DNA from 2 places in the Alteromonas sp. KUL17 genome. Region 1 is predicted to be linked to the other one. Evidence: predicted binding sites of a transcription regulator. Region 1 holds the regulator's gene; the other holds the start of a gene.
The links. The regulator MetJ, encoded in region 1, represses methionine synthesis genes. The targets are predictions, from matches to a motif close to TAGACGTCTAGACGTCTA.
Positions count from the first base shown of each region.

Region 2: the regulator MetJ is predicted to act here: its motif matches at 5,043-5,060, upstream of serA (phosphoglycerate dehydrogenase).

Region 1 covers NZ_BJKJ01000020.1:60,043-75,261, reverse strand. Annotated here, with positions in the region: gene metF (methylenetetrahydrofolate reductase) at 216-1,103, opposite strand; gene metJ (met regulon transcriptional regulator MetJ) at 1,265-1,597, shown strand; gene KUL49_RS15905 (malic enzyme-like NAD(P)-binding protein) at 1,761-2,996, opposite strand; gene KUL49_RS15900 (hypothetical protein) at 3,676-3,993, shown strand; gene rpmE (50S ribosomal protein L31) at 4,199-4,411, opposite strand; gene priA (primosomal protein N') at 4,860-7,049, shown strand; partial or broken gene KUL49_RS15880 (SPOR domain-containing protein) at 7,181-7,772, shown strand; gene KUL49_RS15875 (hypothetical protein) at 7,858-8,598, shown strand; gene KUL49_RS15870 (DUF1294 domain-containing protein) at 8,595-9,215, opposite strand; gene hslV (ATP-dependent protease subunit HslV) at 9,520-10,044, shown strand; gene hslU (HslU--HslV peptidase ATPase subunit) at 10,127-11,455, shown strand; gene KUL49_RS21460 (DNA-binding transcriptional regulator) at 11,551-11,994, opposite strand; partial or broken gene KUL49_RS21535 (DUF4258 domain-containing protein) at 12,025-12,279, opposite strand; gene KUL49_RS15845 (RimK family alpha-L-glutamate ligase) at 12,477-13,478, opposite strand; gene KUL49_RS15840 (hypothetical protein) at 13,589-13,795, opposite strand; gene KUL49_RS15835 (helix-turn-helix transcriptional regulator) at 13,843-14,154, opposite strand; gene KUL49_RS15830 (peptidase domain-containing ABC transporter) at 14,151-15,219, opposite strand, start outside.
Region 2 covers NZ_BJKJ01000039.1:6,791-22,009, forward strand. Annotated here, with positions in the region: gene KUL49_RS20040 (SIMPL domain-containing protein) at 1-94, shown strand, start outside; gene KUL49_RS20045 (DUF1289 domain-containing protein) at 366-656, shown strand; gene KUL49_RS20050 (HDOD domain-containing protein) at 697-1,521, shown strand; gene KUL49_RS20055 (YdiY family protein) at 1,655-2,458, shown strand; gene KUL49_RS20060 (YdiY family protein) at 2,672-3,430, shown strand; gene serA (phosphoglycerate dehydrogenase) at 3,557-4,786, opposite strand; partial or broken gene rpiA (ribose-5-phosphate isomerase RpiA) at 5,135-5,790, opposite strand; gene KUL49_RS20075 (5-formyltetrahydrofolate cyclo-ligase) at 5,881-6,501, opposite strand; gene KUL49_RS21490 (ATP-binding protein) at 6,817-8,445, opposite strand; gene KUL49_RS20090 (nucleoside hydrolase) at 8,511-9,452, opposite strand; gene KUL49_RS20095 (ribokinase) at 9,475-10,371, opposite strand; RNA gene ssrS (6S RNA) at 10,393-10,575, opposite strand; gene KUL49_RS20105 (UPF0149 family protein) at 11,169-11,735, shown strand; gene pepP (Xaa-Pro aminopeptidase) at 11,811-13,130, shown strand; gene KUL49_RS20115 (FAD-dependent monooxygenase) at 13,337-14,683, shown strand; gene KUL49_RS20120 (FAD-dependent monooxygenase) at 14,670-15,219, shown strand, end outside.

The sequences.
Region 1 (15,219 bases):
CTGACGATACCGTGTAAATGGTAAACAGCGCGGTCTTATCTATGCGGACTGTTATAAAGCATCGATAGTTCATTACATGTTATATCAGATGGTAACTGCGGGCGGCCTTGGTGGCAAAGTTTAATGCAGGCTTTATACAATAAAGGCGCATTGACTGCGCCTTTTGTGGAGTACTTCGTTAAAAAACGTAAGCACGGTCCTGATTGTCGTATGTATTAAGCGCCTGAACGCACGCCGAGCATGTGGCAGATGGCGTAGCTTAATTCACTACGGTTCAACGTATAGAAATGGAAGTGTTTTACCCCTTCTTTAGCGAGTACTTTAACTTGGTCCATAGCAATGTTAGCGCCTATAAGATTACGGGTAGCTTGGTCGTCGGCATCAAGGCCGTCGAACATTTTGTGTAACCATCCCGGCACATGAACATTTGTGAACCCCGCAAATTTCACCAGTGTTTGGTAGTTGGTTACCGGCAAAATACCCGGAACGATATCTAAGTCGACACCCGCTGCGGCTGCACGGTCTCTAAATCGAAGGTACACACTCGTATCGAAAAAGAACTGGGTTATCGCTTCTGTGGCACCTGCTTCTGCTTTGCGCTTAAGGTTTAGTAAATCAAACTGCGCATTTGGTGCTTCAGGGTGCTTCTCTGGATAGGCAGCAACAGAAATATCAAAATCGGCAACGTCTTTTAGCAAGGCAACAAGATCAGAGGCATACATCTCTGTCTTTTCTACTCCTGGCGGTAAATCGCCACGAAGCGCAACAATACGGCGAATACCTGAGTCCCAGTAGTCTTTTGCAATTTGCTTAAGCTCATCACGGCTAGCATCAACACAGGTCAAGTGAGGAACCGCCGCGACACCGGTTTGCTGCTGAATGCGTTTTACTACGTCGTGGGTTCTGTCACGCTCACCGCTATTCGCGCCGTAGGTTACCGACATGTAGCTTGGCTTTAGTGGCGCTAGACGTTCAACTGACTTCCACAGGGTCTGTTCCATGGCTTCCGTTTTAGGCGGAAAGAATTCAAAAGATACATCAATATCACGCAGTTCCGACAGGGACTGGTTTAATGCATCGATACCTTGTGCGTAAGAAACCATGGCTTTTTCTCTCAAAAATGTATTCTTATAGACGTTTAGACGTCTAAATTAAAGAATATATGTCTAGACGTCAAGAGGTTTACACTGCTCAATTGACCTTTTCGTGAACTTGTTTAGAATTTCTCTTCATAACATAAAAAAGAGTAGACCGAGTTAGTACAATGGCAGAATGGAACGGTAAATATATTCACCCCTACGCAGAGCATGGCAAGAAGAGCGAACAGGTAAAGAAAGTCACTGTCTCTATACCTATTAATGTGCTTAAGGCGCTTACTGATGAGCGTACTCGCCGCCAAATCAATAATCTGCGTCACGCCACTAATTCAGAATTGTTGTGCGAAGCATTTTTGCATGCGTTTACCGGTCAACCATTGCCTAACGATGATGACCTGCGCAAAGACAATCCTAATCGCGTACCGGCTGAAGCAAGACGCATTATGGAAGAAATGGGCATTGATCCAAGCTTCGAAAACGATGTGTCGGAAGACGACTGATATTTGGTATTAAAGAGAAACGGCGCTTTGTTGTAAGTTATTGCTAGTTGATAACCTACAACACGGCGCCGTTTTTTATGTACTTGTATTCTCTAAGCGCACTTTTTAGCAAATAAAGGTTGAGCACTAGCCCCTCCATTTTTTTGCCTAATGCGCCAGAATTTTATTCTTCTGGGCTTTCAGGCACGCGTGCAACACCAGATTCAATCGCAGCCTTAGATACGGCGGTAGCAATACGCTCGCATAAACGCGGGTCCATAGGTTTAGGAATAATGTACTCCTTACCAAATGTCAGACTAGTACTCTTACTGGCAGCTAGTACTTCTTCTGGTACAGGCTCCTTCGTGATAGCACGAAGGGCTTCTACTGCCGCTACTTTCATTTCATCGTTAATGGCCGTTGCACGAACATCTAGTGCGCCACGGAAAATAAACGGGAAACACAGTACGTTGTTAACCTGGTTAGGGTAGTCCGAGCGTCCGGTAGCCATAATAAGATCTTTACGTACTTCGTGAGCAAGTTCAGGCTTTATCTCAGGGTCTGGGTTAGAACATGCAAATACAATTGGGTTTTCAGCCATCAAGGCCAGTGTTTCTGGTGGTAAAACATCCGGTCCAGACACACCAACAAAAATATCCGCACCTTCCATTACGTCTTCAAGCGTACGCTTGTCAGTATTGTTAGCAAATAGCTTTTTGTGCTCAGTTAAGTCTTCGCGACGAGTATGGATAACGCCTTTTCTGTCTAGCATATAAATACGCTCACGCTGGGCACCACACTTAATAAGCAGTTCCATACAAGCGACCGCTGCTGCACCGGCACCCATACACACAATTTTAGCGCTCTCTATGCTTTTACCCTGAATTTCCAGAGCATTAAGCATGCCCGCTGCAGTTACAATAGCGGTACCGTGCTGATCATCATGAAATACCGGAATCTTACAGCGCTTAATTAGCTCTTGTTCAATCTCAAAGCATTCAGGCGCTTTAATGTCTTCTAAGTTAATGCCGCCAAATGTGTCAGCGATATTCGCTACTGTATTAATGAACTCTTCGGTTGTACGATGCTTCACTTCAATGTCAATGGCATCCAGGCCAGCAAAGCGTTTAAACAGAAGGGCTTTACCTTCCATAACAGGTTTCGATGCCAGTGGGCCTAGGTTACCCAACCCTAAAATTGCGGTTCCGTTACTGATAACGGCAACCAGGTTTCCTTTACCCGTGTACTTATAGGCGTTATCTGCATCTTCAGCAATTTCTCTGACCGGCTCGGCAACGCCTGGGCTGTAGGCAAGAGCAAGGTCATCGACGCTGTCTGCTGGCTTAGATAACTCTACGCGGATTTTTCCAGGTGTGGGTTTGGCGTGATAGTCGAGTGCGCGTTGTCTAAAATCTGACATGTAAAAAGGTATCCTTAGATGTAGGGTTCATCGGTGTTTTCGTTCACGCTCTGTAGCTATTTTATTGTCGTTATAGTTATAGGTAGATAAACGTAAGCGCGTTACAACCAAGTAATGACAAAAGTGATTATAAATAGTTGTTAGCACTAGGGCTTGTTGATCTTTGTTTTACAGCAATCATCAATAGGCCCCAAGGTGGCATGTGGAAAAGCAGACTAGGCGTTAACCTTTACTGATTTTGTTCACATACCTTAATGGATACAAGCCTCTGGTTTATGTACCCAAAAGCGCCATAAGTCTTGAAAGCAATGCATTATTCACAGAATTAATGCTCACTATCAAAGTGCCGATCGCAACTCTAACACAGCCAATCACTGTGTACATATCTGATCAGAATTCTCATATACCAATGTAGGTTAGGCGTACTAATTAGACCAGTAAAATGGGGCTATAATTGCCATTCATGCTATTTATTTTGACTTGTCATAACATTCTGTAGGTCTATTGTGTGGAGGATAAAAACAAAGCTATCAAAGGGATCTACGTTCTCATAAATGCATTGGACAGAAACCCAAATCAGGAAAATAGAACGAAGGGAGACACCTCGTTAATTCTCCATCCAATATTTCTGATACAATCCTGTGAAAGCCCACTCAAAATTCGCGCTGAAGGCGAGGATATGACAGAAAGAAAACTAATAACCGTGCTAACCGATGTGTGCGAAAGCGTAAAATCTACCAATAATGGATTTGTTTGGCTAACTCACGTAGGGCATTGGAGAGCGCCGCAAGTGATTGCCGTGTTTAATACTGAGCAGGAGAAGCAGCGGGCGTTAACTAATGGTTGGGATATAGACTTCATAAACCAAGTGAATATTGCTTTAGCGTCAATTAAGTCAGCACCCGTTGGTATTTATTTTGATAGCGAAGAAGAGTGTAAGAAAGTGAGTGGCGGCAATTGGGATAGGCATTTATCTAATGTTAAAAACCTTCACTGAGTTCAGGTTACGCTGAATGTTGCAAATTAAGCTAAAAACGTTTTCAGAAAGGCGAGTTGCAGGGCTTGTTACACTGGCTAGGTACTGGCCTGACGTAGGATAACGGCGGTAAAGCGCTGTTTGGCACACCTTGTTTGTGTGAAGCGTGAATTTTAAGCAATAAAAAAGCGCCATAAAGGCGCTTTTTTCGAACTCGATATCAGGCTTACTTTTTGCCCAATGCACCGAAACGCTTCTTGAAGCGATCAACACGACCACCAGTGTCAACGTTACGTTGCTTACCAGTGTAGAATGGGTGACACGAAGAACATACGTCTAGGTTGATGTCTTTACCAAGCGTAGAGCGAATGTTCATTACGTTACCACATGAGCAAGTTGCTGTGATTGCTTCGTATTTTGGGTGGATATCTTGTTTCATTGGGTTACCTCACATAATAAGGCCGTATCGCTATACAACCCGAAGTCGCACACCATACGTTACTTAATTCAAATGATAAGTCGTTCAAAGAACAGCCTATCGCAAAAGAGCGGCGCATAATAAAGGATGGCAGGGCCTTGATCAAGCGGTTTTTGGCCAAATGCTAAACAAGAGAGCTAGACAAGGCAGCCGTATAAAAAGGTAGCCGTATAAAAAGGCCAAACAAAAAACATTCCTTTTATGCTTACCTGTAAAGTATGTTTAAATATTTGTCTTTCAAGACTGGGCCAGATGCTCTAGTGGCAAAATGTGTAGCTAGCTGTTAGCAGCTCAACTTGCTGTAACGTATAGGTCTGCAAGAAGCCTCAGTATAATTAGTTTCAACATAAGAAGCTTAGTAAGCGCATTACGCGCTGTAACAATCGTCAAATAAGGTAGAACCTTCGCAATGGCCTTTATCCAAGTTGCCGTGCCAGTGCCACTGCGCCAACTTTTCACGTATACCCACGATAACGCACTAAGTGCGGGTGTAAGAGTGGTTGTGCCTTTCGGTCCGCGCAAACTTGTGGGCGTAGTTGTTGAAACCCTACACAAACCTGAAAGCGACATTGAAAACTCCAACAAGCTAAAAGCCATTGAGTCGGTACTGGACGATAGCCCTATTATAGATGGGGTGTTGTTGAAAATGGCCCAATGGCTGTGGCAGTACTATCATCATGCGCCGGGTGAAGTGCTACACGCCATGCTGCCTGTCTTATTACGCAAAGGCGAGTCAGCAGCGCCAACACCCCAAGACATGTTAATGCTTACCGAAGAAGGTAAGCAAACGACTGCAGACACGTTATCGCGGGCGCCTAAACAACAAGCCTGTTTTACTGCACTGGCCGGTGGTGCCTTATTAGCGTCCCAAGCGCGCAAGCAGTATGGCGCACCTGCGGTCAAAGCACTTGTCGAAAAGTCATTGATAAGCATTGAAGAAGTCGCGCCTGAATTTAAGTCAGGCAGTTGGCTTGCCTCGTTATCGGTGTCTGAAAAGCCAATTCCAGATACTGAGCAGTCGGTTGCCATTGCCGCACTTAATCGTCAGCAGGGCAATTTCGCTGTAAGTTTGCTTGAAGGGGTTACCGGTAGCGGTAAAACGGAAGTGTACCTTCAAGCCATCGAACCCTTACTGCGCGACGGAAAACAAGTGCTTATACTTGTGCCAGAAATTGGGCTTACGCCGCAAACGGTGTCACGTTTTGAAAAGCGCTTTGGTATTGCAGTGGGCGTTTTACACTCTCAGCTTTCTGATAAAGAACGGCTACAGGTGTGGCAGCGAGCAAGAGCTGGTGAACTCGGGATAATCATCGGTACCCGCTCGGCTATTTTCACGCCGCTGCACAACCCCGGCATGCTGATTGTGGATGAAGAGCACGACGAGTCTTTTAAACAACAAGATGGACTTCGCTATCACGCCCGTGACCTAGCAGCCATGCGGGCTAAGCAGCACAATATTCCTCTTTTATTAGGCAGCGCCACGCCCGCACTCGAAACACTTAATAATGCGCTAAGCGGTCGCTATGCCCATTTGCAGTTAACTAAGCGAGCGGGAGGGGCGAAAAGCACGTATCAGCATGTGTTGGACGCGCGTGACCAACCCATTCACTACGGTATTTCGCAAGGCTTGCTAACGATAATGCGCCAGCATATCAACGCGGGAAATCAGGTATTGGTGTTTGTGAATCGCAGAGGCTATGCGCCAGCGCTGCTTTGCCATCACTGCGGCGAAACCGTCATGTGTAAGCGTTGTGACCGCCCGTATACGGTGCATAAAGCGCAGAACCGTTTGCAGTGTCATCACTGCGGCAGCATGCGCTCAATGCCATCAAACTGCGAAGCGTGCCATCACAATGAATTAGTTACGGCGGGTACGGGCACCGAGCAAGTCGAGCAAGGTCTTACAAGCTTATTTCCCGGTGTTAAGCAGGTACGAATAGACAGCGATACCGTGCGGGGCAAAGACAAACTGCACCAGACGCTAGAAGCAATAAACCGCCAAGAGTACCAGCTGCTGGTAGGTACCCAAATACTATCAAAAGGTCACCATTTTCCGCATGTAACCTTAGTGGCGGTGCTAGATTGTGATGGCGCACTTTTTAGTGCCGATTTTAGAGCACCAGAAAAGCTCGCTCAGCTTGTAACTCAGCTTGCAGGAAGAGCAGGGCGCGCTAGTAAACCCGGTGAAATGTGGCTGCAAACTCACAATCCCCACCATCCTTTGCTACAAGATTTAGTACATAACGGCTATGGGCATTTCGCCAGACACGCTTTAATGGAGCGAAAAGCGGCAGGGCTTCCCCCTTTTATTAGCCAGTTTGTCATTCGCGCAGAAGCGACCGACAGCAGTTTGGCCTATCGCTTTTTACAAGACAGCAAGCAAGTATTTCACCAGCAGCATGCTATTGCGTTAAATGGCCCGTTTCCTTGTTTGATTGAAAAGCGGCAAGGCAGGTTTCGGTTTATGCTGGTATGCAGTCATGAAAAGCGTGCGCCGCTTCACAATGCGCTGCGTTTGGCGCTGCCATTTTTACAGGCGTTGCCACAGGCAATGAAGGTAAGGTGGTCGATAGATATTGATCCTACCGATTTCAGTTAGCTTGTTGGGTAGCAATACGTTAAAATTTCTGCAGGATTGAAGTGCAGGAAAGCTGCTGCTTCATAAAGATTTGGTATATGACGTTTTCTTACGCATACAAACAACGATAACAAGTAGGAATATTGCCGACTATGGCTCAACGCGATTATGTCTCTCGTGGACGCTCTCCTCAAAAAAAGAAGCCTGCTGGTAAAGGTAGAAAAACCGGCCAGAAGCGCTCAATCAAATGCGCAATCTAACGCCCCGGTTTCTGGAAAACTTCCTATTGTGCGCCTTGTTGGCGTATTCGCATTGGTGATTGGCTTTGGTGCATTTTTGTGGTCAATAAAAGACAATGTAGAAGACGACGTGGATACACAAGCTTCACGACCTGTAGCTCCTACAGAAGAGACGTTACCTGAGCTTCCTGAAGAAGAATGGGAGTACATTAAGACCCTTCCAGGATATGAAGTAGAAGTTGAGGTCAAAGAGCAAGAAAAATCTGACAAACGCTATTTAATGCAGTGCGCCTCGTTTAGAACCCGCGCGCAGGCTGAAGAGATGAAAGCCAAAATTGCATTCCAAGGTTTAGAGGCGCTTATCAGACACAGCACTGGCAGCAACGGCGATTGGTTCCGCGTTATTCTGGGCCCTTACGAGTCTAAGCGTGATGCAGAAAAAGCCAAGCACAGTCTGCGTAAAGTGAACATTGCGACATGCCAAATTTGGTACTGGAATTTGTAGCAGTTTATTGTAGGTAACACTTAATGCGGTGCATATGGCGCTGAAATAGCGCGTAGAGAAAGAATGCGTTTACAAGGAAGTATCAATGAGTATTGCCATCACCGAACAACCAAATTACGCCGCTTATAGCATAGAAGAGCTTGAGGACGTTCTGGAAAATATTGATAAGCAGGCCTTTCCAGAACGCTATCAGGCAGCAAAAAATGAGCTCGCTGCTAAGCGGGCAACGCTGCCACCTGAGAATAATACGGATAGCGCCCTTCAAGAAGAGTATTTTACTCGACCTAAGTGGTCTGAGCTTCATCCAATAACACGTATCAGTAACGGTACTTTTTTAGTACTTATTGGCGCAATGTTCGTAAGTGTTTTAACCGATTTTATTGTGATCAATTCTTGGCTAGACAATTCGAATTGGGCCATCGTACTTCTCACTGTTGTTTATAGCGCCTTTTATTACCTCACTATTTTTGTTGATAAACGATACGCGCAGTATGTAACTAAAGATTTGCGTGGAAAAATGACGTTATTTGGCATGCCGCTATTAGCCTTTTTCTTGTGGTTTAGTTTTGTTGATACGGCATTGCCCTACACGCTTCACTTAGCGTCCGATAAACAAGAAACAGAAAGAAAATTTGCTTATGAAAAAGGAAGCGGCTCTAAGCACTGTCGACATCCACTTTTGCTAAAAGAGAACGGTCCCCTGTCTGATGGGCGATTATGCTTAAGGGAAAGTGAGCACAAACGCCTACCGAATAAAGGATGGGTGTATGTTAAGGGCTACGAAAGTGGTTTTGGTTTTTACATTGAAGGGTATCGATTTCGCTAAATTTCAACCATGAATGCCTGCGTATTAATCACTTCAAATGCAATTAGCCCAAGCAAAATGAGATTAACCAAAACCGTTACCCAATAAACTCTCATAAATGACGATTTACTACGCTTATGTTTAAAAATCTGTTGGGCTAGCAATGCACCAGGCCAACCTCCCAATAAGCTTAATATATGCAGTTTTGCCTCTGAAACTCGCCGTTTTTCCTTTTTTGCAGCCGATTTGTCTATGCCGTAAAACAGTATGGTAAGCAAACTTACCGCGCCATAAACGATAGATACTATAAACGGTAGCCGACCTGACAATGTAAATAACGCAAGTGCACCGGAGAAAATACTCAGTACGATAACATTACGTTTTCTTTGCGAGGTTGGCTTATTGGCGCGTAAACGTTTTGCTTTGTGATCCTTGAGTAAGCTGATGTTGCAGGCGCGGTGATTACCATTTCTATCCTGCTCAACTTCATAAACAATAATGTCGCCATTAACAGGGCGCCTAGAGCGTTGTTTAAACGCTTTGATATGAGTAAACGCGCGCGTGCCTCCACCGTTAGGCTCTACAAAACCATAACCTTTAGCATCATCCCACTGTTGAATTCTTCCCTGATACTTCACTACCACTCCTTTAAAAACCATAATGTAGCGTCTTCATTGCTGCTACTTTATCTGTGCTCTATCACCTAGGCATTATTTCACTTGGCCATAGAGTGTGTTGGCGAGAGTATGCACTCAATAAATGGTGTATTCAATACACTAGCGAACACGCTAAGCCCATATAGTAGGCAGCTCAGAGCGCACATTCTTTTGTATTACCCTTGAAATTAAAAAGCCTTCCCCCACTTATTTGTTATTGAATTTGAACGCTGCTGCCTTTGCTAGACGAAAAACGCAGCAGCGCCCAGCCAAACGGGGAATTAACGTGACAACGATTGTATCTGTACGACGTGGGAATCAAGTGGTAATGGCCGGTGACGGACAGGTATCACTGGGCAATACCGTAATGAAAGGTAATGCGCGCAAAGTGCGCCGTTTATACCACGACAAGATTTTAGCGGGCTTTGCTGGTGGCACGGCCGACGCATTTACGCTGTTTGAGCGCTTTGAAGCAAAGCTTGAAGCCCACCAAGGCCATTTGACCAAAGCGGCAGTAGAGCTCGCCAAAGATTGGCGGACTGACAGGGCGCTTCGCAAACTAGAGGCATTGCTTGCCGTAGCAGACGAAACCGCATCGTTTATCATTACCGGTAATGGTGATGTTGTACAGCCAGAACAAGATCTTATTGCGATTGGCTCTGGTGGTAACTACGCGCAAGCCGCAGCTACTGCACTACTTGAAAATACAGAACTAAGCGCGAAAGAAATTGCTGAAAAAGCGTTGACCATAGCGGGTGATATTTGCGTATTCACTAACCATAGCCAAACGGTTGATGTACTAGATTACTAAGTAATAGCTGAGTGCTGTTATCGGCTTGCTGTCGCTCGTATGAATTTGAGTACAGCAAGCGCTGTTAGAAAAGGGTTTATTCATGTCTGAAATGACACCAAGAGAAATTGTTCACGAGTTAGACCGACATATTATTGGTCAACAAGATGCCAAGCGCGCTGTATCTATTGCACTTCGAAATCGCTGGCGTCGTATGCAGCTTGAACCTGAGCTGCGCCAAGAAGTTACGCCAAAAAATATTTTGATGATTGGCCCTACGGGTGTGGGTAAAACTGAAATAGCCCGCCGTTTAGCAAAACTTGCCAACGCGCCGTTCATTAAAGTTGAAGCGACTAAGTTCACTGAAGTGGGCTATGTAGGTAAAGAAGTTGAGACCATCATTCGTGATCTTGCTGATATTGCGGTGAAGATGACGAAAGAAAATGAAATGAAAAAGGTGAAATTCCGCGCAGAAGAAGCAGCGGAAGAGCGCATTTTAGACGTTTTGCTGCCTCCACCAGAAGATGCATGGGGTAATAAGGAAAACGTTGAAGATCGCGGTACGCGCCAAGCGTTTCGTAAAAAGCTTCGTCAGGGCGACTTAGACGACAAAGAAATTGAAATTGATGTGGCACTTCCGCAGGTGGGCGTAGAAATTATGGCGCCTCCAGGTATGGAAGAAATGACCAATCAGCTTCAGGGCATGTTCCAGAACTTGTCGGGTTCGCAAAAGAAAAAGAAGAAGCTGAAAATTAAAGAAGCGTTCAAACTACTTATTGAAGAAGAGGCTGCACGCCTTGTGAATCAAGAAGATTTGAAAGAAAAAGCCATTGAGTCGGTAGAGCAGCACGGTATTGTGTTTATCGACGAAATTGACAAAATCTGTAAGCGTGAGGGCAACTCGTCGGCCGATGTGTCTCGCGAAGGTGTTCAGCGTGACTTGCTTCCACTTGTGGAAGGTTCAACGGTATCGACAAAACACGGCATGGTTAAAACTGACCATATCTTGTTTATCGCTTCGGGTGCATTCCAAATGAGCAAGCCGTCTGACCTTATTCCAGAGCTTCAGGGGCGTCTTCCAATTCGCGTTGAGCTATCTGCCCTTAAAGTCGGTGACTTCAAGCGCATTCTTACCGAGCCGAATGCGTCATTAACTCACCAGTACATTGCGCTAATGAAGACAGAAGGCGTGGATATTAGTTTCGACGATTCTGGTATTCAGCGTATAGCCGAAGCGGCATGGCAGGTGAATGAGCGCACTGAAAATATTGGTGCCCGCCGTTTGCACACCGTCCTAGAGCGCCTTATGGAAGACATCTCGTTTGACGCCTCTGAAAAGAGCGGTGAGTCGTTCGTGATTGATGCAGACTACGTTAACAGCCACCTAGAAACCTTGGTAGATAACGAAGATCTGTCGCGCTTTATCTTGTAATTTAGCGCTAAGTAGAAGTTTTCCCGTTAGTTGATATGTTCAACTAACCCTTCTACATGAACAAGAATTAAAAAGCCGACGTTAAGTCGGCTTTTTTACCATTCTACTTTTTCCCAATGGTCTTCGACTTCTTCAAGACGAATTATTTTTGCAGCTTCTTCCGCTTGGGTATTTGCTAGTAAATCAAGAAAGTAACTTACGGGATTATTCTTCTCTTGGCTTTCCATGTATAAGGCTCTTAAGGCAGCATCTGTTGTCCGTGGAATTTTTGTTTGACCTTTCTCATAACGCGCAATGGTCTGTTCATCAACACCAAAACGATTCGCCAGCATTTTTTGAGAAACATTTAGTTCTACACGTAAGAATTTAAACTCATCATGAGCAAGAGGCTTGTTGGTATTAACAATTGTCTGTGCTATCGCACTATGAAGACCGTTCATATCGTCAATGCTTGTATATTCTTCACCGTCTACAACTTCAACGGTAACACCGTTTTTCAGGTATACATTTGATAACCCGCTTTCAGTGTAATGGTACATTTTACCCTCTCTACTTATCCATACAGTAATTAGAAATGACATTGGACTATCATGATGATTTTTAAGTGCAACAGTGAGTTCGATAACTTTGCCCGCAGCTAAACCTTTCAAATTAAATTTCCAGTCTCCAGAAATATCAAGATATGGCCCCTCTCTAAATACTGAGTGCTTACTTTTTAATAAAGTGATCACCTGACCTGTAGTGATTCCTCGCTCATGCATGCGCTGTTTAACATGTTTAGTCCACCGAATCCGGTGAGTATAGTTTTCTGCGAGGTCATTCATTATTTTTCTGGCAGTTTCCTCTGTAAGAGGGAATTCATTAATTCCTTGGGGATTGTGATTAGCCATGAATGCCTTTTGAAATTCATCCTATCATATTGATAGGATGTTGGGGTATTGTCAATGATTGCGTAAAGGCTTCTAAACAATCGCAAATTTGTTTTGGAAACCCAATTAGCCTCTAAACGTCCTGCTTGCTACTACGAAGTCTTTACCAGCAGTGCTACCAATTTTTCTGTTATATCTAGACCGGTATCGTTCTCTACTTTTAGGAAGTAAGGGCTGGGGTTTGCCTCTAGAAAAAAGTATTTTCCCTTCGCACTTTTACGCCAGTCGATTGCACACCAGTGCATACCTAATGCTTTGCATATTTTGATAGCTAACTGCTTAACGTCGCTGGGCACTAGGGTCACCGATATGCTCGCATTGTCGTCATTCCTGTAATCTAATTCACTTGAGTCGATTTGTACGCTGAGTACGTCATTGCCAAGCACATAGCTTCGTACATTCACACCCGCTATATATTTTTGAAAGGTAACAGGGCGCTCACCTAAAAGCGTATTAAGTAGTGGGCGCATGTTTGGTTGTTTATTCACAAACTGTGCGGTACGACCGCCGCGTACGGGCTTGTAAATAACGTCTCGCATATTGCTACAAAACTGCGAAGCAACCTCGGGTGCATTGCCAACAAAGGTGTAGGGAATATGTGCTCCTAGTTTGCCAGCAATACGCGATTGATAAGGTTTACACTGGTGGCTTCGAACAGCGTCGATAGAGTTCACCCATTTAATGTCGCCATAGCTGAACCAGCAAAGTAGCGTACTTGCTCGCTCTTGCTCAACCCACCCTGCGTTTTCTAGCAAAGTAGATTCACCATCATGAGGTCTATCACCTTGTGTTTGAGCATCTGCACTGGCATCGTTTTTAGCATTATCACGAGGGGCTTTTAGCGGTATGCCAGGTAGGTACTCATGCCAATAAGCGGCCTGGGTATTCGAGAACGTAACTCTAGGTTGGTCGCAAAGTGAAGGCGAATTGAAATGAATTAGCCCGTCATCGAAGTCAGGGTCATAGCTGATCTTCCAAGTAGAACCAAAATGTTGCGTATTGGCGAAATAAAAGGGCGTGTTATTTTGGTGAAGTGCTTTGGCTATATGTTGAATTTGTGGGTCTTGCTCACTGCCTAGTAGTGCGACGTGCATTTGCGTTCCTTGCTAGCGTTGTAAGTGTTCAAAGAATCTAGTAGCCCTTAAAGCAACACATGGGATACTGCCTAAACCGTATCCATGTGTTGACTTTGATAAGCGGTAAGTTACGACAAAATATCAGGTAGTTTGCCGCCGCCTTCACCAATAGCCATGGTTATGTAAACGGGCTCTTTAGGTGTTGGACCGACTACCGGCACACTTTCACTTAGGCGAGCTCGTAGTCCGCCGGATACCTCAAATAGCTGAGATTCAGCAACGGTAGCAAGCTTAGAATTTGCTGGTTGGTTCTGAGTTAATGGATGGTTTTTCATAATGTACGCTCCTTGTAGTGGCGTGGTGAGTAATGAAGTGGACACGCTTACAGCGAAGCCACTTCTTGGTAAAGGGTTCTAAAACAGCAGGCAATAAGCACAGAACGGTTGCTAATGTTGAGCTTTTTGTAAATGTTGGCGCAGTGAAATTTGACGGTCCTTTCACTGATGAATAGCTCTGAGGCAATAACCTTATTTGAGCGTCCTTCCATTATTTTGTGTGCAACTTGTAGTTCGCGTTTTGATAAACAGTCAATGGGGATAACGCTGTTCCGAGCGGTAATGCCGTTCGCATCTATTTGCATGCGTTCAGCTGCTGTCATCAATACTGCGGGTTCTCTGATTTCATGTGTTTTCATAGTGTTTCTCCGTGTTTACCTGATGTTGCGCTTCCTGTTACTTCAGTGGGAGGGCATAGATGTAAGTTGCCGTTTTCCAGACGATAAACCTTGTCTGCCATGGCAATTGATTGAGGGCGATGTGCCACAATAATTCGCGTCATATTTAGAGACTTAAGGTGATGATTTATCTGAGCCTCGTTTTCCATATCTAGGTGACTGCTTGCTTCGTCTAAAAATAAAATGTCTGGCTCTTGGTAAAGCGCTCTTGCAAGAAGCAGACGCTGTTTTTGACCACCACTTAAGCTGCTACCCATATCACCGACCAAGGAGTGGTATTGCATAGGCATCTGCATGATGTCTTCATGGATACAGGCAAGCTGAGCGACGTAAACCATTTTCTTGAGGTCGGGAGCTTCTTCAAAACAACAGATATTTTGCGCGATGGTGCCGCTTAAACAGGTATCCTCCTGAAGCACTGACGCGATGACTGGGTTTGTAGAGCTTGGGTGTTCGATATTGCCTTCTGAAACAGGGTACAGTCCCATCAGGCACTTAAGCATTGTGCTTTTTCCACAGCCGCTATCGCCTGTGATTGCGACGATCTCTCCGCGATGTACCGAGAACATTAGATTTTTAAACACCCACGCATTGGTTTCACTGTAGCGATAACTGAGCGCCGTCGCTTTAAGCGCTACAGGGCGAGTTTTGGCATCAAGAAGCGAGGGCGTACTTGCGCCATCAGGCGTTAAAACGTTAGGTGCAAGTGAGTTGGACGTGGATGAGTTGGGGACGTCTGCATAACTAAAATGAACGTTTTGTTTTTCAAATGTATCGTCCTTAGCTTTTAACGACAGAGGCTTATGCTGTGATGGTGTAAGTAAAATGTCGCTTAAGCGGTTGAAGTGAACACCTAACATACTAAGCTCAATCAGCTTGTTAACCACGCCATCTAATGCGCTGACAAAGCGAGCTTTGTACGCCATAAATGCCAGCAGCATCCCTATCGAAAGGGTTCCTTCCATAACCAGGCTGGCACCAATATACACAACGACCAAATTTTCAGCGCCAAACAATAGCTGATTG
Region 2 (15,219 bases), on a different contig from region 1:
AGGGCAGTTCAGTATTTCTAGTCGCGACAGTCATCATCCACATATAAAGAAAGTGCGCGTGGTTTCTACTATCGAATACACACTTATCGACTAGCGCATCAGGCTTTCGAACATGGTATAGCAGTCAACAGGCCGTATTTCGTGCTATGCTTTGTCATATCGAAAAGGCCTGCGAGTCGAATTGCTTAATATTAAAGCAGCGTGGCTTAGAAGATTGGAATGCCTTACTGCTAATGTCTAGTGGCTAGATGTTGGAGTATGCGTTTTAATTTATATTGATAAAGCTAAAGCGTGGCCACTGTTGCTTGCTTGAAAATGCAGCCCAAGTGGTATTCGTTTCACCTTTTGAAGGTTATGCCACTGACATGACGGAACAAAAATCACAATCCCAACAGCTGGAGTTTTTTGAAATTCCAAGCCCATGCATTGGTGTGTGTGAGTCAGGTCCGAGGGGTTTCTGTAAAGGGTGCTTTCGAAGTCGGGACGAGCGCCTGTACTGGCTTAAGGTTGATGATGCAACTAAACGTAAAATAATCAGCGCCTGTGCTCGGCGCAAAAAAGCGGTGCTGATGCGCGCTCGCAAGCAACAGCAAAAAGAGCTGGGGGAATCAATTGGACAGTTCACGCTGTTTGATGATCCGCCAAGTTCAGAATAAGCGGCCTTGAGTTTGTAAAAAGTAGACTGAGAGTTTCTAGATGTCGTTAGATAAGTATGTTTCGTATGCCGCGAAATCATTTACGTTACCGGATATTTGCGTGCGCCTGCGTTCAACATTAGACGATCCCCGTTCCAGCGCCGAGGATATTGGCGAGCTTATTAGTGCTGATCCCTCTCTTACCGCAAAGGTACTAAGGCTGGCAAATAGCTCGCTGTTTCGGTTTCCTTCTCAAGTAGAATCTGTTGCCAAAGCTATCAGTGTGATTGGCGGCGAAGCCCTGTATAACTTGGTAATTGCAGAAACTGCCAGCACCGCATTTAAACGCTTTGATACTAAGTTAATAAATTTAGACAAACATTGGTATGCATCAGTGTATTGCGGCATGGCGGCCAAAAGTCTTGCGATGAGACTTAACGTGCGCGGAGCAGAACGCTTCTTTGTAATGGGTATATTGCAAAACTTAAGTGAACTGGTCGTGGCCAAGAAAGAAACTAAACGCTATCAGTCATACCTGAATGCTGAGACGAACGCGTTACCGCACGTTAATCAGTTGGAGCATTTCGGTTTTACGTTTGCTCAATGCAGCGGTATCATACTAGAAAATTGGCACTTACCTATTGGGTTGTACTATCCGGTAACGTTCATGAATGATGAAGCTAAACATAAATCTGATGTAGATATCTGCGTCCTGTGTTTAGCAAATCGAATTACGGTAAGTCAGTTAAATAAAGAAAGTTACGCTGACATTGAACTTTTTACCCCTGAGATAGCCAATACAGTAAGTCTCGACATGGAAGTGATAAGTAATTCAATTGAATACGCCGAACAAGAAACGGCAAAAATTGTGTCGCTTATTCACTGAGCTTTCGGTGCAACAACTCCGTTACTTTACTGATAATTAGCAAAATGTAGTAAAGCTCATCCAGAGGATTGGTATAACAAGCGTCGTACTAAGACGTAATCTAAAAACTATAAAGCTCAACGTAAATCAGATTATGTTCAAAAAAATCTTCCGGCCAAGCATTGTTGTTGGCATTGTTTGTTGCTGCGTGTGTGTGCACGCAAGTGCGAGGGATCTTATACAAACCCTCTATCACGCAGACTTCACGCCCGACACCGATGACGAAATTCCTCGTTTTACGCTAGACGGTGAACTAGGTGTACTTGTAAACACCGGAAACACCTCAGCTGCCAGCGTGAAAGCCGCGGTCAATGCGGACCATGAAACAGAAAATTGGAGCAGTATCTACTTCGCAGAGTTGCTCTATAAAGAAAGCGGTACGCCGACAACAGAGCGGGACATCAGCGCCCAGCGCTTTTTCACTAGCGCGCAGTTCGACTATAAACTAATGACGCCTGGTCGCCGTCTTTTTATGTACGGTGATTACGAAGACGATCAATTTACCGGTTACGATCACCGTGCTTCGCTGGCAGCGGGCTGGTCTCAGCGCCTCTGGCGCAGTGAAGACAGTGAGTTTCGCTATAGCATTGGTCCTGGCTACAGTTTTATTGAAGCTGAAGAAGATAATGAAAGCGTAGTCAACGACGGCATCATTGTAAGAGCGTCCGCCGAATACAAATACCACTGGAGCTCAGGCGCTAAGTTAAGGCAGTTTGTTAGCACTGAGGCGGGTGAAGAAAATATGAAATCGCGGTCAGAAACTTCGCTTTCAGCCAACGTATTCGGTTCACTGGCGATGAAGTTATCCTTCATACTAAACCATGAAACAGACACCGCCGAAGATGTTGCAGCCTTAAGCACAGAGACCTCCGTGGCGCTGGTCTATCAGTTTTTTTAGTCAATTAGTGTAAATTAACGGGTTATCTTTGGCTTTTTACCGTGTTCGCATTGACTGAGAGCTTTGAAAATGTACACTGCGCACCATTGTTTGTAGTGCTTGCTGTCTCGCGGCACTGTCTAGCAGATCTCTTTTAAAACTCGTGTTGTACCGCCTTGCAGTTCAAAAGGTATCGAGTACAACGAATGGACCGATAATCAATAGGATTGTTCAATGAAAAAGCAAGTGCTTGCATCTTTAGTTGCAATTTCTCTTTCTCCAGCCGCTTTCGCTCAAGACGATGAAGTTAAGCCTTTTACAATGGAAGGCGAACTAGGTTTTATTTCGACTTCAGGTAACACTGAAACCACGTCAATTAGTGCGGGTATACAGGCTCACCAAGAGCTTGAAAAATGGAGTAACGACTACATTTTAAAAGGTCTGTACAAACAGGAAACTGTTCAACAAGAAAATGATGCAGGCGAGCAAGAAGATATCGAGTTTACTTCTGCACAGAAGTTCTTTGGTTCAGCCCAGGGTAACTACAAACTAGAAAATCCTGATAACCGTTTATTCGGCTTCGCTTCATATGAAGACGACCGCTTTAGTAACTTTAATTACCAATCAACTATTGCGGCGGGTTGGAACCAAAAAGTACTTGAGAACAAGCGCCACACCCTTGAATATTCAATCGGTCCTGGTTACTCATTCATCGAAACTCAGGATGGCGAAGATCTTGACAGCGTAATCGTTCGTGCGTCATCAGCGTATTCTTGGAAAATTTCTGATACGGCTAAATTTACGCAAACAGTAAGTACCGAAGTGGGTTCTGACAACACGAAATCTCGTGCTGAGTCTGCACTTACAGCTACAATCAGCGGTAACCTTTCAATGCGTCTTTCTTTCAAACTTGATCACAACACCAATGTTGACGACGACGTTGAAAAACTAGACACAGAAACTGCAGTTAGCTTAGTCTACAACTTCTTCTAAGCCTACCTTATATGCTCAGCGCACTGAAGTAGGGCTGGGCACTTCAACGCATTGAAGTAAAATCACAGGCATAAAAAAACGCTGCACATTGTGCAGCGTTTTTATTTAGTCTTAAAACAACTCTTCTTAGTGAAGAATACGTGTCTTAATTGTGCCATCAATTTGCTGAAGCTCTGCAAGTGCTTCATAACCACGGTCTTCTTTAACATCAACTACTACATAACCAATTTCAGCGTTAGTTTGTAGGTACTGGGCTTCGATGTTGATGCCTTTTTCTGCAAACGCTTGGTTAATCTGAGTAAGAATACCTGGCTGGTTTTTGTGTACGTGAAGTAGGCGTGAACGACCAGTATGCTCTGGCAGTGACACTTCAGGGAAGTTAACGGCTGACAGCGTTGAACCGTTGTCGCTGTACTTCGCGAGTTTACCCGCTACTTCAATACCAATATTTTCTTGCGCTTCTTGCGTGCTGCCGCCCACATGCGGGGTCAGAATGACATTATCGAACGCGCGAAGCGGCGACTCGAATTCTTCAGTATTAGATTTAGGCTCAACCGGGAATACATCAATAGCAGCGCCGTTTAGTTGGCCGCTTTCCAATGCCTTCGCAAGCGCATCGATATCTACCACAGTACCGCGAGACGCGTTAATCAAAATGCTGCCTTTCTTCATTTGAGACAGCTCTTTTTCACCAATCATATCTTGAGTTTGTGGTGTTTCAGGAACGTGAAGTGAAACAACGTCAGAGGTATTAAGCAGCTTTTCAAGCGATTTTACTTGGGCAGAATTACCTAGCACAAGCTTGTCTTCGATATCGAAAAATTGAACGCGCATACCTAGGTGTTCAGCAAGAATACTCAGCTGTGTGCCTATATGACCATACCCAATGATACCAAGTGTCTTACCACGGGCTTCATATGAGCCGACTGCCGTTTTTTCCCACTCACCGCGGTGAGCCTTGGCATTTTTACTCGGCACCTGGCGAAGTAAAAGGATAATTTGGCCAAGTACAAGTTCTGCAACCGAACGAGTGTTAGAAAATGGCGCGTTAAACACGGGAATGCCGCGGCGTTGGGTGGCTTCAAGATCAACTTGGTTGGTGCCAATACAGAAACAACCGATAGCCACAAGCTTTTGTGCTGCTTCAACTACCTTCTCTGTAATTTGAGTACGCGAGCGAATACCAACAAAGTGGGCGTCTTTAATTTTCTCAATTAACTCGTCTTCAGGAAGAGAGGTCTTGAGAAATTCAATGTTGCTATACCCATTGCTTTTTAGTGTCTCCAAAGCACTTTGGTGAACACCTTCCAACAACAAAATTCGGATCTTATCCTTCTCTAATGAAACTTTGCTCATGAACTCGCTATCTCTCACTGATGTAATTTTGGTTTGCTTGCACCGCCAATCCAAGACTCTCAGAAACCTGCCAGTATGAAACACAAAGCTGTGTTTAACCTGCGCTGCAACGACATCGCTTTGCAGCTCTGAAAGCCTTGCTTGGGCGTTATTGCTACCAAGCTTTTATAATCACGTTGATTGCTTTCGTTATTAAGGAATTGGCCTTAACTAACGTAAAAGTTGAGACGCGTAGTGAACTTCTTTTAAGGACATCTAGACGTCTAAACGGAAACTAACAGAAAACGCGTTAAGTTGAAAGTAGTATTTTGTATAGCTTTTCACCGCACTATACGTCTTACTCAGTTATCACTTAAAGGTTTCAACACCACTATCTGTAGCACTTAGCACTATGTCCGCGCCTCGTAGTGCGAAAATGCCGTTCGTTACCACGCCAGGAATATTATTTATTTTTTGTTCTAGCTCACGAGGATTCAGAATCTCAAGGTTGTGAACATCTAAAATAACGTTGCCGTTATCGGTGACAACACCTTGTCTATATTCAGGATCGCCACCAAGCTTTACTAGCTCTCGTGCTACGAAAGAGCGAGCCATGGGAATAACTTCAACGGGAAGGGGGAACGAGCCCAACACAGGAACGCGCTTGCTTTCATCAACAATACACACAAACGTGGTCGCCGCACCGGCTACAATTTTCTCGCGAGTGAGTGCTGCGCCTCCGCCTTTAATCATATGCTTGTGTTCGGTCACTTCATCGGCACCGTCGATATAAACCGATAGATTGCTGACTTCGTTTAACTCGAATACCTCAATGCCCAAGGCTTTTAAACGCTCGGTAGAGGCTTCTGAACTTGATACTGCACCTTCAATTTTGTGCTTAATTTTACCGAGTTCTTCAATAAAAAATTTACGGTAGAACCTGTACCCACACCGACAATGCTGTCTGCTTCAACATATTCGATGGCTGCTTTGGCTACGGCTTGTTTTTTTGCGTTCTGATCCATGGTCATTCTCCGGCTTATTGTGTTCGCAAGTGTAACTTATAAGCGCACGTGAACCCACAAGTTCGTATGTTCAATTTGTTATAATGACTATCACGGTTTAGTGAATTGCAGTGTGCGCGAGGGCGTCACGATGGCATCAAGGGGGACATCCCATGGTGCAATAGGCAGAGCATCTACTTCTTGAATGTCGTGGGCAATACCCACTAACTTGGGCGCTTTACTACCCGAAAATGAATGTGAATCTGGCGCGCGTTGGGTAAAACTCAAAGTTCGGTCGTAGTAGCCGCCCCCCATACCCAGGCGATTGCCGTTTACATCAAACCCTACAAGCGGCATAAGAATAACGTCGCATTGCCTAACAGGAACGACGTTTTCACACGACAATACTGGCTCTTCAATGTTGTACTTATTCTTCACCAATTGAGAGTGCTGGGCATAAGACAAAAATAACAAATGTCCTTTACATACAGGGTGTAATACAGGTAGAGCGAATTTTTTATCATGTGAAGACTGCCAAATAGACTCGATAAAATAGGTTAAATTGACCTCGCCATCGTTAACCAAATATCCGGCTATGGTCGTGCTGTTATCAAGAAAGGGCAGTGTACGTAGTCGTGAAGCAATGCGCTTAGCTGCGTCCGTATGTTGCTGGTTAGTTAACCCTCGTCGTGCCTCGCGAAGCTTTTTTCTAAGCTGAGCGCGGGCCTGCATGTCTTCTATAGAAACGCTTGTTTGTATGGATTGCGACGGCGCAATCTGCGTTGGTTTCATTGCTAAAGCTGGTGCTGAAACCGTTTCCGTTGAATTAACCTTGTTAGACGTCAACGATCTAGAAGTACCGCTTCCTGAAGATGAGGGGGACATAGTAGAGGAGTTCTCCTGTCTTACAATTGAGTTAGCTTATACTACCACGGCTGTTAAAAAAGGTTTGTTGGGCTAGGTAAAGATGACTCAGGTAAAATTACTGTGGTAAAACTACTTAGACAAAACTATTTAGATAAAGCTACTTAAATACAACAAATAGAATCATTGGTCTGGATGCCCTAAATAGTGATTGAGCACACGCACCAATTCACTACTATCTATGGGTTTAGTGAGTACGTCATCAAGACCTTGTTCTCGCAAATATTCAGGCCGGGTAATGACATCGGCCGTCAATGCAACAATAGGTAAGTTTGGCTTAAACCCCTTTATTTTTACTGTTGCTTCATCGCCTTGAATTCCTGGTAAATTAAGATCCATAAGAACTAAGTCGACTGGATTAGACTTGGCGTATTCAACGCCTTCCTCGCCAGTGCTTACCACAGAAAGCGACACGCCCAGTTTTTCAAACAAAGTTTGAATAACCACTTGGTTTATATAGTGGTCTTCAACTACCAATACATTTACTGAGTTATCTATGTTTACTTGGGCAACAAAGCTACGCGGTTGTGCCTCAACGAACTGGTTTGCGCTTAGGGCGTCGGCAGGTAAGGTCACACTTATTCGGGTACCGTGATTCAACTTACTACTAACTTTAATAGACCCGTCCATGAGCTCGACAAGGCGCTTCGATATATTCAAGCCTAAGCCGGTTCCACTTATCTGACGGGCGTTTTCCATTCGCTCGAAAGGTGTAAAAAGCCGTTTTTGATAGTCATCGCTCATACCAATGCCTTGATCAATGACATTGAATATTACCTTGCCGCTTTTGTATTTTACCTGCGCTTTTACTGACTTGCCGTGATTAGTGAACTTAATCGCATTCGACAGCAAGTTAAGCGCTACTTGACCAAATTTGGTGTCATCGAAAAACAACGAGCCGGGCACAGCGTCATCAATACTGGTGCTAAATACAATACCACTGTCTTCAGCGCGGATCTTAGTAAGCGAAAATAAGTGGGTGAAAAAGTCTTTGGTATTCACCGCGCGTGGCATCACACGCATTTTCCCCGCTTCTATCTGCTTTATATCTAAAACAGAATTTACTATTTCTAAAAGCCTTTCACCGCTTTGGCTTACATGAGAAAGCGGGGTGGTAAATGACGAGGGTAGATTTAACTTTTGGGCTTCGCCTTCAAGCAACTGACTAAACGTATTTATGGCATTAAGCGGTGTTCTAATTTCGTGGCTTACGTAAGAAAGAAAGTCAGACTTGAATTGACTGGTTCGCTCAAGCTCTCGGTTTTTCCGCTTTAACTCTAAATGTGCTACTACCGATTTACTTAAGGTTTGGAGCGAGGCTTTTTGTGTTTCGGTTAGCTTGCGTGGTTTGCTATCAATGGCGCACAGCGTGCCAATTGCATGGCCAGACGGGGTAATCAGTGGTGCGCCGGCGTAAAACCGAATATCAGGCGCGCCAGTCACCAGCGGGTTATCGTGAAACCGGGGGTCTAACGTAGCGTTAGGTATTTCAAACACATCGCTTTGCAAAATAGCATGTGAGCAAAACGCGATGTCTCGTGATGTTTCTTCTGCGTCTAAACCTACTCTTGATTTAAACCATTGGCGATTTGGATCAATGAGGCTGATAAGCGCAATAGGGGTTTCACAAATTTGAGAGGCAAGGGCTGTAAGGTCATCAAAGAGTTGTTCAGCTTCAGTATCAAGTACGTCGTAGCTTAGCAGTTCGGCAAGACGTTCATCTTCATTTTGAGGGAGTGGCGCCGCTTTCATAACCGTTGAGTTTAAACCTAGCTGTAAATAAAAAGGGATTGTGTATTAACAATCCCTTAAACATATCATAGAGCGTAGGTGTCTATGAATAGTTGTTCCAGCTTTTTGTGGTCAACTTTAGTCGCTACCTTTATGGTATTTGCTTCATTCCATAGTGGGCTCGGTGTTGTACCTTTAGGCGCAACCACGGTTTGCCCTCTATCTAGTGTCCCTGTTCCAACTCGAACGTGACCTTCAGTCAGTTCAAATAACTCAGGGTGGCGAAGGTGGGCAATCGGGAATGCATCGTGGAAGAAACACACGCGATCTTCACGGTTTTGCGAGTAGAAATCCATGTAGAACTGGGCGCTTTCTTTCACAAAACCACCAAGGGTATTGTTTTTCTCTTCAAGCTTTTCAACAAAGGCTGGCGAGAACGGCGTGAAGTTTGTCACGTCCAAACCAAACATGGTGAGTTCCCAGTCTGCTGCGAAAACGATTTCTGCTGCATGTGCATCATTCCAAATGTTCGCTTCAGCTACCGGCGTAACGTTACCTGGTACAAACGCTGCACCACCCATTATGCTAACGCCTTTTACCAACTTAGGAAGTTCTGGCTCAAGACGAAGTGCAAGGGCCAAGTTACCTAGTGGACCAATAGCAACAATGGTGATTTCGCCAGGGTATTTACGCGCCATATCAACGATAAACTGCGCAGAGCTGCGTGGGTCAAGCTCGGTTTTAGGCGCTTCAGGCTTAATATGGCCAAAGCCGTGCTCGCCGTGTACGAAGTGTGCGTACGTTGACTCTGGGCCAACCCATGGCATGCCAACACCTTTAGTTACAGGAATATCTTTACCTGCAATTTCGCAAAGTGTCAGTGCGTTTTGCGCTGCCATTGTTACTGGAACGTTACCGTAAACGGTAGTTAAGCCAAGTACTTCAATATCTGGAGATTGAAAGGCGAAAAAGATCGCCATTGCATCATCAATCCCCGGATCCGTATCTAATATGATCTTATGTGCCATCAATTTATCTCAGTGCGTCTTGCTAGTTGGCGTGTTTCGCTAAGAAACGATCCACTTCTTTTTGTGTTGGAATACTCTGCGCTGCGCCCTCGCGTGTTACCGCAATGGCTGAAGCTGCACACCCGCGACGCAATGCTTGTTTAGCATCGGTATGGTTGCTGTATGCAGACAGGAAGTAACCGATAAAGGTATCACCGGCTGCAGTGGTATCTACCGCATCTACAGAGAATGCTTTTACTTCCACAACATCGTTTTTGCGCAGCATCATTACACCAGCCTTACCCAGTGTAATAATAACTTCGCTGTGTGACCACTGCTCTTTGAACACTGTCACAATATCTTCAAGTTCTTCTTTACCGGTAATCGCAGCAGCTTCGGTTTCATTTACAATAAGTAAATCTACACAGTCTAACGGAAGCTGTTTAACCGACTCGCTCATAGGCGCTGGGTTAAAGGCTACTTTAAGCTGCTTTTCTTTCGCTTGGCGAAGTACTTCTTCAATGCTGCTTGTTTCATTTTGGGTTAGTACCCAATCTGAAGGACGCGTATCGTCTAACGCTTGCATTACGGTTTTTGCGGTAATGGTTTGGTTAGCACCACCAAATAATACAATGGCGTTTTCACCGCTAGGCGTGACTTGGATAATCGCGTGACCTGAAGGAACTTCTGAGCACTTTACGCCACGACAATCAACACCCTTCTTAATAAGAGCTTGTTTAAATGAGGCGTCGTTTTCGTGAATGCTGCCGACGTGTCTTACGTCTGCACCTGCTTGCGCTAAAGCAATAGACTGGTTTGCACCCTTACCACCTAATAAGGTTTGATAATGGGTAGAGGCCAACGTCTCACCAGGTTGTACAAAGTGATCTACCTGATAAACGTGGTCAATATTTATAGAGCCAAAATTTATTATTGCCATTTCTTCTTCCGTCGAAAGAGGGCGCTTCCCAGAATGCCGCTGTCCATGTTTCGCCCGTGAACCGAAAAGTTCAGGGCGGAAGTATCACAATTGCCGTAGGCTTCTCGATACGCGTCGAGCTTGCACAATAGCAGCTGTTTCAACTTCCTTGGTTTAAAGCATCGGCCAGGGACATGAATGAACTAGCAAACATCCCAGGAAACATTGTTGTTGTATTAACGCAACAGGGTATAACAAACGCGAGATCCAGTGAAGAGGATCACCTAAAGCGCTTTATAACTATTTTGCGTGGTGATTATAAAAGCGGTAAAAAATATTACTTTTCTTGACCAATTGGTCAGCAATTATACACGCATATAAGAGAAGCTCAATAATAACCAATCAGCTATTCAGGCATTAAAGGCTAATGAACGTTGTCACGCTGTTGCTAAAGGAATTCCGTATCCAACACCAGCGATCTTAGATGAATTCTGACGATGTTGCTAGCCGTCCGGCAACGAATTTAGCTAAATAGCCGCAAATTAAATATCGTTTGAACAGTGAGTAAACAACGTTTAAATACCGTTGTGTAAAGTGTATACGACACAGTGTTATTAGACCCTGAAGGTACTTTTGCTGTTTGTTCAAAGTTAGAGCAGTGGCAGGGCAAAAGGAGGCGTTACACATTGATTTTTGCTAGTATTAACTCCATCAAGAGATGACATTGACGTAAGTCGCCGCCAAAATAGACGGTAATTAATCGCTTTATAAAAGTGGCGCCTGTATCTCAAACTATTCAAAACAAAAGAGAACAATTCGTGGAAAAACAGCTCGATTACGATAGCGTAAGTAATAAATTGTCTCAGCAAGGCGTAATTGTTGATGCTGCAGAAGTGCATGGCATTCTGTGCGGTATGCTTTGCGGAGGCATGTCGCTTACCGACCAAAAATGGCTAGAAGCGTTAAGTGAAACCATTAATCAGGGTGATGCGTTTAGCGACCCTACCCAGCACCTTTTAAACAGCCTTTTCAATCAAACCTGTCAGCAGCTTCTTGAGCCTGAATTCGCGCTCAATTTGTTACTTCCTGATGATCAAGCGCCTATCAACGATCGCGGGGCTGCACTAATAAACTGGGTGCAAGGTTTCATGCTTGGGTTTGGACTACACCAGCAAGACCTTATGCAATGTTCTGACGACGTAAAAGAAGCACTTGAAGACTTTTCAGATATTTCACGTATGGAAGAGCCAATGGACGCGGACGAAGAGTCTGAAAAGGCGCTGTTAGAGGTTGAAGAATACGTGAAAATTTCAGCAATTTTATGCTTCAGCGAATTGGGCCAATCACTTCTAGATGATCAACAAGACACGCCATCCGTACACTAGTAATTAACTGAAGATATTAAAAGTGGCCGTAAGTCGCCATTCGTTTTAACGAGATTTTTTAGGGCTTTCTCTTTTATGATTAGTGCGCAAGAGTTTATCGCCAGGCAGGACCGACTGCTTGCACAGTGCGAGCCGAATAGTGTGTGTATTGTGCCAGCAGCAGGTATGGTAACCCGAAGTCGCGATACCGAATATACATTCAGGCAAGATAGCGACTTTTGGTATTTGACAGGATTTGAAGAGCCTAATGCTTGGTTGATATTGTCTAACCACCCTCGTTACGGTGAAAGTTATCGTGCAATGGTGGTACAAGAGAAAGACAAAAGTGCAGAAATTTGGCACGGCAAACGCTTAGGAGCCGAAGCAGCGCTCGCTCGGTTTAGCTTAGATGAAGCATTTGAACTACAAGAGCTTGAAGAAGCGCTATTAGCGTCAATTCAAGGTCAAGACAATGTGTACTTTTCATTAGGCCACAATAAGAGTCACGATCGGCTGTTTACTGAAGCCTTAAACACCTTGCGCGATGCGCCCAAAGAATCACTGGCGCCAAGGGCGATTCACGACTTACAGCCTATTTTACACGAAATGCGTTTATTCAAATCAGCGTGTGAAGTGGCCTTGATGAAAGCGGCGGGTGAGATAAGCGCACGTGCGCACAAGCGAGCTATGCAGTTCGCCGCGCCTGGTTGTCACGAGTACCAGCTAGAAGCTGAAATTCACCACGAATTTGCCATGGCGGGAGCCCGTTCACCTGCTTATAGTACTATTGTTGGAAGCGGCGATAATGCGTGTATTTTGCATTACACGCAAAATAACGCGCAGGTAAATGACGGTGACTTGATCTTGATCGATGCAGGTGCTGAATATCAAGGTTATGCTGCGGATATCACGCGAACGTTTCCTGCAAATGGAAAGTTCACCCATGCTCAGCGCGAAATTTACACCGTTGTATTAAAAGCGCAAAAAAGCGTGTTAGACATGTTAGCGCCCGGCGTTACCCTGTCACAAGCCATGTTACATAGCGTAGAAATTATTACTCAAGGTTTAGTTGACCTTGGCGTTCTTGAAGGTAGTGTGGCAGAAAACCTTGAAAATGAAACGTGGCGTCAGTTTTACATGCATGGTTTAGGGCACTATTTAGGTCTAGATGTGCATGATGTAGGCAACTACAAAATTGACGGTGAAGACCGTCCGTTAAAGCCTGGCATGGTGATCACTGTTGAGCCCGGCATTTACATTAGTCAAGACAGCAACGTGCCGGAAAAATACAAAGGCATTGGTGTAAGAATTGAAGATGATGTGGTGATTACTGCGACGGGTGTCGATATTCTTACCGCAGATGTGCCAAAAGACATTGATGAGATTGAAGCACTTATGGCTGAAAGCAGAGACTAGTTGTCAAAATTTGCTAGGTTTACCAAGGTTTGAAAAACTGCGATAAGTGTGAAATATGGAATTTTGTTTTAAGTTACCGGTTTGAGTTACCAGTTTAAACTACTGGTTTAAATTACGCTAAAAACTAGCCTTTAATATAAAGAAAAAAATCTCAGAATTAACGCTTTTAATAATTAGAGCCTCTGGGCGACAGGAAAATAAAAACAGTGGAATCGGCAGCAGCGGTTGATGTAGTAATTATTGGTGGTGGTATTGTCGGTACTGTATTAGCCAAAGCACTCGCAGAGAAAGTATCTCCTGCAAACAGCTCTGGCTTATCTGTCACCCTAATTGATGCGGCTGACCCAGAGCAAACCAGTAAAAGCTTAGTCGACTTTAACCCTTTTACCGACACCCGTGTCATTGCCTTGGCAAGACGTACTGTTGAAGAACTGTCTCACATGGGGCTAAACCTTGATGATGTAGCTAAGCAGCACAACGGTGAGTTACCTCCTCAAATTAAGCATATTGAGGTTAGCGACAAAGGGCACTTGGGGCTATTAAACCTTCAAAGCAGTGACTACCACATTGACGTGTTCGGCCAGGTGGTGAGCTTAAGCGCACTAACGCGATTGGCGGCAGGTGCAACCTCAAGCTACCAATATATCGCACCTGCCAAGGTAACGAACGTAAAGCAGCAGTGCAATTTTGTAGAGGTGCAGCTAGATAGTGGGCAATCGCTTACCACAAAGTTGCTGGTACTGGCCGATGGCGGTCGTTCAGGATTAGCTGACCAGGTTGGTATTTCAAAAACAGTCAATGATTATCATCAAACGGCCATTGTTTTTAATGTACACACTCAGCTCCCCCATGAAAACAAAGCGTACGAGCGTTTCACCCAAAGTGGCCCGTTAGCGTTCCTGCCTTTCGACAGTGAAATCGATGATATCAAGGCTAGTGGAAACGGCTTTTCAGTTGTATGGACTGTAGATACCGACGCCGCAAAGTCGTTAATGGCATTAAATCAACGCGCATTTATCAAGGCCCTACAGGAAGCATTTGGCTATCGACAGGGCAAAGTACTGAGAGTCAGTGAGTTGGCAAGTTACCCGTTAGCGCTTACGAAGGCGCAGCAAGTTGCTAGTCATCGCACAGTGGTGGTAGGCAATGCGGCACAGGCGCTACATCCTATTGCAGGGCAAGGATTCAATCTAGGCTTACGCGACTTAAGTACTTTAGTGTCTGTGCTGCAAGCGTCAGCGGAAAAGCACGGCGAGCAGGATTCATACGAAGCGAAAAACGATACAATCGCATCCGCTAATTTCGATGCAGGCGCTTTTAGTATTACTCAGCATTACGCCAATTCGCGTAAGAATGACAGGGATAACACGATAGCCCTGACCGATACGCTAGTTCGCACCTTTTCAAACCAGTATTTTCCAACGGTAATTGGGCGCAATGTGTCGTTATTGGCATTAAGCATGATGCCCCAGGCGAAAAAAGCGTTTGTTAAACACACGACGGGCTATGGCGAAACACCACTAAGAAAAAGAGATAACAATGCAGCATGTTGATATAGCGATAGTGGGCGGCGGAATTGTAGGGCTAACCCTTGCAGCGGCGCTTAAACACAGTGAATTGAGCATAGCAATAGTCGATAAAGCGGCGTGTTATCAGACTCTGGACGAGAAGCCAACGGCGAGAGTGAGTGCCATAAACCAAGCTAATATTAAAGCGCTGCAACAGTTTGATGTGTGGTCGCATTTGCAGCAAGATCGCGCCAACCCTTACATCGACATGCATGTATGGGACAAAGACAGTTTTGGCGACATTCACTTTTCATGCGATGAAATGGGCAGTGATGCGCTTGGCGTGATTGTAGAGAACCAAGCTTTAGTCAATGCACTGTCTAAAGCTGTGGAAGCGCAGCCTAATGTAGAGTTGATTACTGCGGGTATTGATAGAGTATTAGCTGGCCCAAATCAAACCATGCTGATGCTAGATAATGATGACGTACTAAGCTGCAGTTTATTAGTCGGTGCCGATGGCGCAAACTCATTTGTAAGAAAACAAGCTGGCTTGCCGATTACATTTAAAGACTACGAGCACA